One region of the Micromonospora sp. NPDC049836 genome, then DNA from elsewhere that is predicted to be linked to it. Evidence: riboswitches for the same ligand, from Rfam matches in the RefSeq annotation. Region 1 holds a riboswitch; the other holds the start of a gene.
What was found. Region 1 has a riboswitch for cyclic di-AMP ahead of ACIBPB_RS10530 (coiled-coil domain-containing protein). Riboswitches for the same ligand answer to the same signal wherever they lie in the genome.
Positions count from the first base shown of each region.

Region 2: another riboswitch for cyclic di-AMP. It lies ahead of ACIBPB_RS25215 (NlpC/P60 family protein); the one in region 1 lies ahead of ACIBPB_RS10530 (coiled-coil domain-containing protein).

Region 1 is NZ_JBITLH010000003.1:566,723-572,140, forward strand. Features, by position in the region: gene ACIBPB_RS10515 (alpha/beta fold hydrolase) at 1-281, shown strand, start outside; gene ACIBPB_RS10520 (HelD family protein) at 530-2,647, shown strand; gene ACIBPB_RS10525 (cation diffusion facilitator family transporter) at 2,754-3,668, shown strand; cyclic di-AMP (ydaO/yuaA leader) riboswitch at 3,809-3,941, shown strand; gene ACIBPB_RS10530 (coiled-coil domain-containing protein) at 3,954-5,042, shown strand; gene ACIBPB_RS10535 (hypothetical protein) at 5,170-5,418, shown strand, end outside.
Region 2 is NZ_JBITLH010000010.1:158,787-164,204, reverse strand. Features, by position in the region: gene ACIBPB_RS25220 (N-acetylmuramoyl-L-alanine amidase) at 1-1,264, opposite strand, end outside; cyclic di-AMP (ydaO/yuaA leader) riboswitch at 1,490-1,627, shown strand; gene ACIBPB_RS25215 (NlpC/P60 family protein) at 1,640-2,674, shown strand; gene dcd (dCTP deaminase) at 2,730-3,308, opposite strand; gene ACIBPB_RS25205 (pyridoxamine 5'-phosphate oxidase family protein) at 3,387-3,932, shown strand; gene ACIBPB_RS25200 (zinc metalloprotease) at 4,000-4,983, opposite strand; tRNA gene ACIBPB_RS25195 (tRNA-Gly) at 5,230-5,303, shown strand; gene ACIBPB_RS25190 (hypothetical protein) at 5,382-5,418, opposite strand, start outside.

The sequences.
Region 1 (5,418 bases):
TCCGCGCCTCGATCGGCGCCCAGCACCGGCTGGCGACCCTGGCCGCGCTGGGCCGGCTGCCGGCCGCCGCCCTGGTCGGCGACCGGGACCGGCTCACCCCGCCGCCGTGCGCCGAGTCGATCGCCGCGGCGCTGCCCACCACCGAGCTGACCGTCTGCCCGGGCGCCGGGCACATGCTCATGATGGAGCGCCCCGACGCGGTCAACGCCGCGCTCGCCGCCGTCCTCGGCCGGGTCCTGGACGCGGCACCCGGGCCGGCGCAGCGACCGCTGGCCGCCTGAGCGGCGCAGCGACCGTCGGCCTGACCGGGGGCGAGCGTTGGGCCAGTGACCGGGGGCGACCGTTGGTCGGGGTGATCGGCGCAGTGGCGGTCGATGGGCTCGCGAACAGGTGGGAACCGCTGGATAACGGGCATCCGGCACGGGTCGAACGCCACGCGACGGCATGGCCCCGGCAGGGCGCTCAACCGCCGCCCCGTACCCTCATTCAGCCCGCCGTGCCCGCCCCGTGACCATCAGGAGCCCCCGCGTTGAGCGACCAGACCACCCTGGAACAGGAGATCGCCGTCGAACAGCGGCATCTCGACCGGGTGTACGCCCGGCTCGCGGAGCTGCGGCGCGCGGCCGCCGAGGCCGAGCGGGAGGGCTACCGGCTGGCCCGGGTCGGCAATTTCGGCGCCCTGGTGGAGCGGGACGCCATGGTCTTCCACGCGGCGCAGCGCCGGTACGTGCTCGACGCCGAGCACGAGGGGCTGGTCTTCGGCCGGCTGGACCTGCGGACCGGGCAGGTGCTGCACGTGGGGCGGCTCGGGGTGCGCGACGAGAACGCCGAGACGCTGGTGGTGGACTGGCGGGCCCCGGCGGCGGCGGCCTTCTACCAGGCCACCCCGGCCGAGCCGATGGGCGTGGTGCGCCGGCGCACCATCCAGTCGTCGGCGGAGAAGGTCACCCGGATCGAGGACGACCTGCTGGACCCGGAGTCGGCGCCGCCGGAGCTGGCGGTGGTGGGCGACGGCGCGCTGCTGGCCACCCTGTCCCGGGCCACCGGCCGGGGCATGCGGGACATCGTGGCCACCATCCAACGGGAGCAGGACGAGGCGATCCGCTCCCCCGGCAACGGCGTGACGATCGTCTCCGGCGGCCCGGGCACCGGCAAGACCGCGGTGGCCCTGCACCGGGCCGCGTACCTGCTCTACTCCGACCGCTCCCGGTACGCCGGCGGCGGCATCCTGGTGGTCGGCCCGTCGAGCGTGTTCGTCGAGTACATCGCCTCGGTGCTGCCCTCGCTCGGCGAGGAGACCGCCACCCTGCACTCGCTCGGCTCGCTCTTCCCGGGCGTGTCGGCGACCCGTACCGACCCGCCGGAGGTGGCGGCGGTGAAGGGCTCGCTGCGGATGCGCCGGGTGTTGGAGCGGGCCGTGCGGGACGCGGCGCCGGGCGCACCCACCGAGTTGCGCCTGCTCTACCGGGGCGAACTGCTGCGGCTGGAGCGGGCCGAGCTGGACGGCATCCGGGACCGGGCGCTGCCGCGCGGGGCACGCCGCAACGAGGTGCGCCGGGCCGGGTTCGACGCCGTGCTGGCCGCCCTCTATGCGCAGGCCCGCACGCTGCGCATCGGCCGACTGCCGGAGCAGCCCGCGTTCGAGGACGAGATCATCGACCGGCCGGAGTTCCGGGAGTTCCTCAAGGCGTGGTGGCCCCGGCTGCATCCCCGGCACGTGCTCGGCTGGCTGGCCCGCCCGGAGCGGCTGCGCCGGTACGCCGGCGGGGTGCTGTCGAGGGCGGAGATCGGGCTGCTCGTCGAGGCGTACCGGAGCCTGGACGGGGAGGGGCCGACGATCGCCGACGTCGCGCTCCTGGACGAGTTGGACGCGTTGCTCGGCAAGCCGGTGCAGCGGCGGCGGCCCCAGCGCGACCCGTTCCAGCTCGCCGGGGGTGTCCGTGAGCTGAGCACGCACGCCGACCGGCAGCGGGCGGCCCGGGCCGCCGCCCGGGAGCGCCCGGAGGACTACCGTGACTACGCGCACGTGGTGGTCGACGAGTCGCAGGACGTCTCACCGATGCAGTGGCGGATGATCGGCCGGCGCGGCCGGCTGGCCTCCTGGACCGTGGTGGGCGATCCGGCGCAGACCGCCTGGACCGGCGATCCGCAGGAGCTGACCCGCGCCCGCGACCAGGCGCTGGGCCGGCGCCGCCGGTACCGGTACGAGCTGACCACGAACTACCGGAACTCGGCGGAGATCTTCGCGGTGGCCGCGGCGGAGATCCGCCGGCTCTACCCGGACCTGGCCCTGCCCAGCGCGGTGCGCTCCACCGGGGTGGCGCCGGTCGAGCGGGTGGTGCCGGCGGCCGGGCTGCCGGCGGCCACCGTGGCCGCGGCGCGGGATCTGCTGGCCGAGGTGGAGGGCACGGTCGGGGTGATCACGCCGGTGCCGCGCCGGGACGAGGTGGCCGGCTGGCTGGACGAGCTCGGTGCCAGCCGGTTGCAGGTGGTGACCAGCCTCCAGGCCAAGGGCATGGAGTACGACGGGGTGGTGCTGGTCGCGCCGGGCGAGATCCGCGCCGATCCGGGGTCGGGGGTGCGGACCCTCTACGTGGCGCTCTCCCGGGCCACCCAGCGCCTCACCACGCTGGAGCCGGCCGCCTGACGTCGGCGGGTCCACCGTCCGGGGCCGGCCCGGCCATTCACTTGCACACATAGCGATGTGAGCATAGATTGAGTCCGGCCGGGCCGAGGGACGAGAGGGTAAGGGCGTGGGCGCAGGTCATGACCACAGCGGCGCGGTGGCCAACGCCGCGCAGCGCCATCGGGGCCGGCTGTGGGCCGCGTTCGGCCTGCTCACCGCCCTGATGCTGGTCGAGGCCGTGGCCGCCTTCGGCACCGGCTCGCTGGCCCTGCTCTCCGACGCCGGGCACATGTTCACCGACGTGCTCGGCATCGGGATGGCGCTGGCCGCGATCACCGCCACCCGCCGGGCCGGGACCGATCCGCAGCGCACCTTCGGGCTCTACCGGCTGGAGGTGCTGGCCGCCCTGGCCAACGCGGTGCTGCTCGGCGCGGTCGCCGTCTACGTGCTGGTCGAGGCGGTACGCCGGTTCGGCGAGCCGCCGGAGGTGTTGGCCGGGCCGATGCTCGCCGTGGCGGTGCTCGGCCTGCTGGCCAACATCGCGGCGTTCGCCCTGCTGCGCGCCGGCGCGCAGGAGAGCATCAACCTGCGCGGGGCCTACCTGGAGGTGCTCGGCGACCTGCTCGGCTCGCTCGGCGTGATCGGCGCCGCGCTGGTCATCGCGGTCACCGACTGGTGGTGGGCCGACCCGCTGGTCGCCGTGGCGATCGGGTTGTTCATCCTGCCGCGCACCTGGCGGCTCGGACGGGCCGCGCTGCGCATCCTGGTGCAGGCCGCACCGGAGCACCTCCAGGTGACCGCCGTGCACGACCGGCTGGCCGCGGTGCCCGGCGTGGCCGAGGTGCACGACCTGCACGTCTGGACGCTCACCTCGGGGATGGAGGTGGCCTCCGCGCACCTGACCATGACTCCCGGCGCCGAGGTGGGCGAGGTGCTGGCCGCGGCCCGGACCGCGCTGCACGAGGACTTCTCGATCGATCACGCCACGTTGCAGATCGAACCCGGAGCGTCGGCGGGCGCGTGCGGATCGGTCGAGTGGTAATGAGGACAACCTTAAATCCGAGTGGCTATTGTGCATCTATGCCGGTTTTGTGCCTGAATGCTCGGCCCGCCTGCCGGGCCGGGACCGGGTACCGCCGGTAGGCTCGGTCCCGGCCGCCGGGCGGCGCCCTCCGGCGCCCGCGGTGGCCGTCGCCTAATCGCCGGAACGCGGCGAGCCGGGGAACCACGCACCTGGGGTGCATCCGCGTCAGCGGTAGGGATCTTCCGTCCCGAACCCGTCAGCTAACCCGGTCGGCGGTTGACGGAAGGAACCTGAATGCCATCCATGGCACCTGTACGACGGACGGCCGCCCGGTTGGCGGCCCTGCTCGTCGCGACGCTCGCCCTCGGCGTCGTGACCGTGCCGACCTCCCCCGCGTCGGCGACCTCCCCCGCCGGCCGGCTCGCCGGCCCTTCCCCGACCGGCCTGCTCGCCGCCGCCCCGGGCGGGGACGACGAGGGCGGCACCCCCGCGCTGCGCGCCCAGCTCGACGCGGCCAGCAAGGGCTGGCTGGAGGCGCGGACCGCGCTGAACCGCTCGACGAGCCGGCAGAAACAGCTCACCGCCGACCTCGCCGGGATCGGCGCGGAGCTGGACGTGCGGGGCGCCAAGGTCGGCGAGATCGCCGGGGTGGCGTACCGGACCGGCCGGCTCGGCACCGCGGCCGCGCTGCTCGGCAGCAGCAGCCCGGAAGGCTTCATGGACCGGGCCGCCGCGCTCCAGCAGGTCGCCGCGCACGAGGACCGGGCGCTGCGCGACCTGCTCGACGCCCGGGACCGGGCCACCCGCACCCAGACCGCACTGGCCGCCGAGATCCAGGAGCAGCGCAAGCAGGTCGCGGTGATGGCCAAGCGCAAGCAGCAGGCCGAGCACGCCCTGGAGGTCGCCAACCGGTCGGCGTCCCGGCCCGACGGCGGCAGCGTGCAGGGCACCTCCCGGACGAACGCGAAACCGGCGCCCCGCAACGCCGACGGCTCCTGGCCGTCCGAGTCGTGCAGCGTGAACGACCCCACGCCGGCCGACGGCTGCATCACCCCGCGCACCCTGCACGCCCTCCAGCAGGCCAAGGCGGCCGGGTTCACCCGCTACGTCTCCTGTCACCGCAGCGGCGGCTCGGGCGAACACCCGAAGGGCCGGGCCTGCGACTTCGCCGCGCAGAAGGACGGCTTCGGCGGGGTGGCCAGCGGCGGCGACAAGACGTACGGCAACAACCTGGCCGCGTACTTCATCCGCAACGCCGACGCGCTCGCCGTGCTCTACGTGATCTGGTTCCGGCAGATCTGGCTGCCCAGCAGCGGGTGGAAGGCGTACAGCGGGGGCAACGGCGACCCGTCCAGCGACCACACCAACCACGTGCACCTGTCGGTCTACTGAGCCGCCGCGGGTGGTCCGCCGCCCCGGCGGGCCACCCCGGCGCGACCCCCGCTACGCCCCGGGACGTACGCGGGGTGTCGTCCGGCGGACCACGACGGCGGGCCGGCGGCGGAGCAGCATCGGCGGCATGACCCGACTCTCCCCGACCGGACGCAAGGCCCTGCTCACCCTGCACCTGGTCACCGCGCTGGGCTGGCTCGGCACCGACCTGGTGCTGCTCACCCTGGGCGTGGCCGGGCTGCGCGGGGCCGACCCGGACGTGGTCTACCCGACCGCCGGGCTGCTGGTCACCTACCTGTTCGCCCCGCTGAGCGTGGCGGTCTGGCTGATCGGGGTGGCCAGCGCGCTGCTCACCCCGTGGGGCCTGCTGCGCTGG
Region 2 (5,418 bases), on a different contig from region 1:
CCGGGTCCCAGTGCATCCCGGCGACGTTGCCGGGCAGGATGCCGGGCACGTTGTCGTGGCCGATGATGTGCTGCCGGTCCAGCGGGATCTGGAAGCGCAGGGCCAGGTGGCGGACCAGCTTGGCCGAGGCCCGGTACATCGCCTCGGTGTACCAGGTGCCGTGACCGGCGAAGCCCTCGTGCTCGATGCCGATGGACTTGGCGTTGACGTACCAGTTGCCGGCGTGCCAGCCGACGTTCTTGGCCTTGATGTGCTGGGCCACGTAGCCGTCCACCGAGCGCAGCGTGTAGTGCCAGCCGAGGTAGGTCGGGTCCTGCACCAGCTTCACGCTCGGGCCGAAGTAGCCCTCGGTGTCGTGGATGACGATGTACTCGATCTTCTGCTGGGCCGGCCGGTTGGCGAGGTCGTAGTTGCCGTAGTCGCCGGCGCCCGGGCCGTACTGCTCGTAGGGGGCCGGGATCCACTCGCAGGCGAGCCGGACCGGGCACTCCAGCCCGTCCGGCCGCTCGGCGCGGCGCAGCCCCAGCTTGTGCAGGCCGGACTCGTCAGGTGTCAGCGCGGTGGCGGCGAGGGTCACCCGCTGGCCGTCGTCGGTGGTCCGGCTGGCGCCCTGGCCGAGTTGGTCGTAGACCTCGTCGGCGAAGGCCGCCGCGGCGTCCTCGGTGTCCGCGCCGGAGTAGCGGGCCACCGCGCCGTACCAGGCCGCCGGGTCGCTGCCGGCGCCGACCGGCCCACCCAGTGCCTTCTGGTACGAGGCCAGCAGCGCCGCCCCGCCCCGGATGTTGGCGGCGGCGTCGGTGCGCAGCGTCTCCTCGGCGAGGCCGGTGAGCGCCGCGGCGGTGTCGAGCGTCTGCAGGGACGCCCGGGGCAGCACGTCGCCGGTGGGCGCGGCGGCGGTGGCCGGGTCGAGGGTGAGCGGGCGGGAGTCGTCGCCGCGCGGGTCCTCGTCGGAGTCCACGTGCGCGCTGGACGGGGTGGAGGCGACCTGCTCGGCGTCGGTCAGGTGCATCGGCCCGTAGCCGCCGCTGGTGCTGGGCTGGCCCGGGTGGGTGTCCCAGCGGGACTCCAGATATGAGACGCCGAGCAGGACGCTCTGCGGCACGCCGTACGCGTCGGCCGCGGCGGCGTACTGCTGCTGCCGGTCGCTGGTGTCGGTGTCGGCCGGCGCGGCGGAGACCGGGCCGGTGGTGGCGAGGGCGGTGGCTGCCGCGACGGCCGCGGCCAGCAGTATCCGTCTGCCCGACGGTGGGGGTGAGAGGTGCATCGAACCTCCAGACAGGGATGGGGGTCACTGCGTCCTCACCCTCACTCCGGACCCGGTCCGTGGTCAATACCTTTCCCTCAGGTAATCCACACTGAAAAAATTCTTCGGGTGACCGGCCAATCACGTACGGAGTGTCACGGCGTCTCGGGTTGCGGATCGATAACGGCGATCTCTACTCTGGTCAATCGTCGGCCGCGAGTCTCATCGCCCAACCCGGACGGTGACGGTCGGACACCGCCGAGTCGCCTCCGGGCGAGCCGGGGAACCAGGTAACCGGGGTGAATCCGCAGCCACGCTGCGGTAGGGCGGCTCCCTTCCCGCCCGAACCCGTCAGCTAACCCGGTAGGCGGTCGGACAGAAGGAGTACGGAGCCCGGTGGCACACCATGCCCCGCGGCCACCGTCGATCCGGTCGGACGACCGGTCGACGGCTGCGCCGCGTTCACGCTGGTCCCGCTGCACCACCGCCCTCGCCGCCCTGGCCGGCACCGCCGTCATCCTGACCGGCGGCGCCACGGCGGCCCATGCCGACCCCTCGGTCGCCGAGATCGAAGCCCAGATCGACCGGGACTGGAACAAGCTCGAACCGATCATCGAACAGGTCAACGCCACCCGCGAGGACCTCACCGCCAAGCGCGCGCAGGCCGCCGCGCTGGCCAAGCAGATCGCCCCGTTGCAGGCCCAGGTCGACCGCGCCCTCGGGCAGGTCGGTGGGCTGGCCGCCAACGCGTACAAGGGCAACTCCATCTCCACCGTGAACGCGCTGCTGGGCAGCCGCTCGCCGGGTGAGGTGGTCGACAGCCTGGAAATGCTCGACCGCTTCGCGCACCGTCAGCAGCAGCAGGTGCAGGCCGTCGCCGACCTGCGCGACCAGTTGGCCGCCAAGAAGCGGCCGCTGGACGAGATGATCACCAAGCTGGCCCGCACCGAGGCCCAGCTCGCCGCGAAGAAGAAGCAGATCGACGCCGAGATCGTCCGGCTGCAGAAGCTGCGGCTGAAGGTCTACGGCAACGGCGGCGGCGGCCCGCTGCGCCCGGCGCCCTGCCCCGCCGGCTACCCGGGCGGCCCCGCCGGGGTGGCGGTCAAGTTCGCCTGCGCCCAGATCGGCAAGATCTATGTCTGGGGTACCGCCGGCCCGGACCACTACGACTGCTCCGGCCTCACCATGGCGGCCTGGGCCAAGGCCGGCGTCTCGCTGCCGCACAACGCCCGCCAGCAGCACGACGTCACCGCCCGGGTGAGCCGCAGCCAGCTGCGCCCCGGCGACCTGGTCTTCTACTACAGCGACCTGCACCACGTCGGGATGTACGTGGGCAACGGCTGGGTGGTGCACGCCTCCCAGTCCGGCAAGCCCATCACGATGAAACGGGTCGACGACGGCCAGATCAACAGCTACGGCCGCCCCGGCTGACGGGTACGGCGGGGCCCCTCCTGCGGGGGTCCCGCCGCACCGGCGCGGGGTGCGGTCAGCGGGTCGGCCAGACCCGCCAGTTCTGCCAGGACCGGCTCGGGGTCGGCCCGCGCTGCCCCTGGTAGCGCGACCCGTACACCGCCGAGCCGTACGGGTGCTCGGCCGGCGAGGAGAGCCGGAAGATGCAGAGCTGGCCGATCTTCATGCCGGGCCAGAGGGTGATCGGCAGGTTCGCCACGTTGGAGAGTTCCAGCGTGACGTGCCCGGAGAAGCCCGGGTCGATGAAGCCCGCCGTCGAGTGGGTGAGCAGCCCGAGCCGGCCCAGGCTCGACTTGCCCTCCAGCCGGCCGGCGAGCTGGTCGCCGAGCGAGATGACCTCGAGCGTCGAGGCGAGCACGAACTCGCCCGGATGCAGCACGAACGGCTCGCCCTCGGGCACCTCCACCATCGACGTCAGGTCGTCCTGCTGGATCGACGGGTCGATGTGCGTGTAGAGGTGGTTGTTGAACACCCGGAAGAGCCGGTCCAGGCGTACGTCGATGCTGGATGGTTGCACCAGCGTGGGCTCGAACGGCTCCAACGCCAGCGTGCCTGCCTTGATCTCGGAGACCAGATCCCGGTCGGAGAGCAGCATCGGAACACCTTAGCGACCCGTACGGGTGACCTGCGTGTCGGACTACATCTTCGTACACCTGTTCGATAGAATGTCCGCATGGCTTCCTGGTCCGAATTCGCCGCCGACGAGCCCCGCCTCGCCGACGAGATCCGCCTTCTCCTGCAGCAGTACGGGCCGGGTTTCGGCTACCTCGCCACCGTCCGCGCCGACGGTGGGCCCCGGGTCCACCCGGTCTCGCCGGTGATCACCGACGACGGGCTCTACTGCTTCGTCATCGACTCGCCCAAGCGCCGCGACCTCGAACGCGACGGCCGCTACGCGCTGCACTCCTTCCCGCCGGAGGAGAGCGACGACGAGGCGTACGTGGCCGGCCGGGCCCGCGTGGTGGACGACCCGGCGACCGTGGCCCGGCTGGCCGCCCTCGGCCGGGCCGCCCCGCAGGTCGACTGGCGGCTCTTCGAGTTCAGCGTCGACGTGGCGATGCTGACCCGGCGCGACCAGGCGAGCCCGCCGAGCGCCGGCCGGCCGCAGGTGCGGGTCTGGCTCGACCCGACGGCCGCGCGCCCCGCCCGCCGTACCGTGCTGGCGGCCGACGGTCGGCGCGGCCGGCACGGCTTCGACACCCGCCGCTCGGCCGCCTGACCCCCGACACGCCGGTGCCGGCCCCGTCCGAGGACGGAGCCGGCACCGGCGTGTGGTGTGGGAGTGGTCAGGCCGCGCGGTACGCGTTCCACGCGGTCAGCATCCGGCTCGCCTGACCAGCGGTGAACTGGTACATGCACGAGTCGTAGGTGTAGTCCATGAAGTTGGTGATCGGGTCCTGGCCGGTGGCGGTGCAGGTGTCCCGGCCGGTCGGGCACTCGAAGGCCGGCGAGGCCTCGGCCGGGGTGTCGGAGACGCTGTCACCCGAGCCCGAGCAGCCGCCCTGGAAGGTGTGGTAGAGGTTCAGCCAGTGGCCCACCTCGTGGGTGCCGGTGTCGCCCTGGTTGTAGTTGGTGGCGGTGCCGCCCGGCAGCGACTCGCTCAGCGCGACCACGCCGTCCATGCTGTTCAGCTTCCGCTGCGGGAAGGTGGCCCAGCCGAGCAGGTCGTCGCTCAGCTCGCCCAGGTAGAGGTTGAGCGTGTTCTTGCCGCCCTCGCGCAGCGAGGTCTTCATCTGCCGCTCCGCCGAGGAGCCCTCGACGATCGGGTACCAGGCGGCGTTGGTGACGTGGTGCACCTTGGTGAGCTGGAAGCTGAAGGCGGTCGCGGCGCCGCCGGTGCCGCCGCTGTACGCCGTGTTCAGTACCGAGATCTGCTGGGTCACCATCGAGTCCGGGATGTTGCCACCGGCCCGGGTGCTGTCCCGCTGGATGACGTGCACGACGACCGGGATGGTCACGGTGGCCAGCGGGGTGGCCGCGGCGCCGGCCCGGAAGTTGGCCCGCTCGCGCAGCGCGGCGGCGAGGTCGGCCTCGCGGTCACGGACCTGCTTGGCGGTCAGCTCGTTCGGGTCCAGTTTGGCGTGCCCACCCTTGGCGACGCGGGCGTTCGAGTGCGAGTCGGCCGGCTCGGCGCAGGAGCCGGACGGGGCGGCCGAGAAGGCCGAGGCTGCGGGGACGACGCCGACCGCGGCGGTGCTGAGCAGCAGCGCGAGGGTCGTCGACGCGACGCCGGCGGTACGCCGGGTCAGCAGGTTGGGGCGAAGGCCCATGAGCCCACCTCTTTCTGGCGGCATGACAGGGGGTATGTCACGCCGTGTCGGAGAACGTGGAGGAGACGTTACAACCGATCGACGGATTTGAGAATGACCATATGTTGCCGTGGGGCAACTTCTTGCGGCCCGGACCTGGCCGGGCGTTGCGGGACGATGTCGGGACGGTTGCCGGACCGGCGTGCCGCCGCCACGGGGGTACCTGGGTGCACGGGGGAGGTGACCTCAGGTACAGTGGTGCCGCCTGCGGGTGTAGTTCAATGGCAGAACATCAGCTTCCCAAGCTGACAGTGCGGGTTCGATTCCCGTCACCCGCTCCAGCACGAAGGCCCTGATCAGGACGCGAGTCCCGGCCAGGGCCTTCGGGTTTCCGAGGTCAACGATCCCGTGGCCTGCCGTTATGGCCCGGCCGGTTGTTCCGGCGGCTCCTCCTGG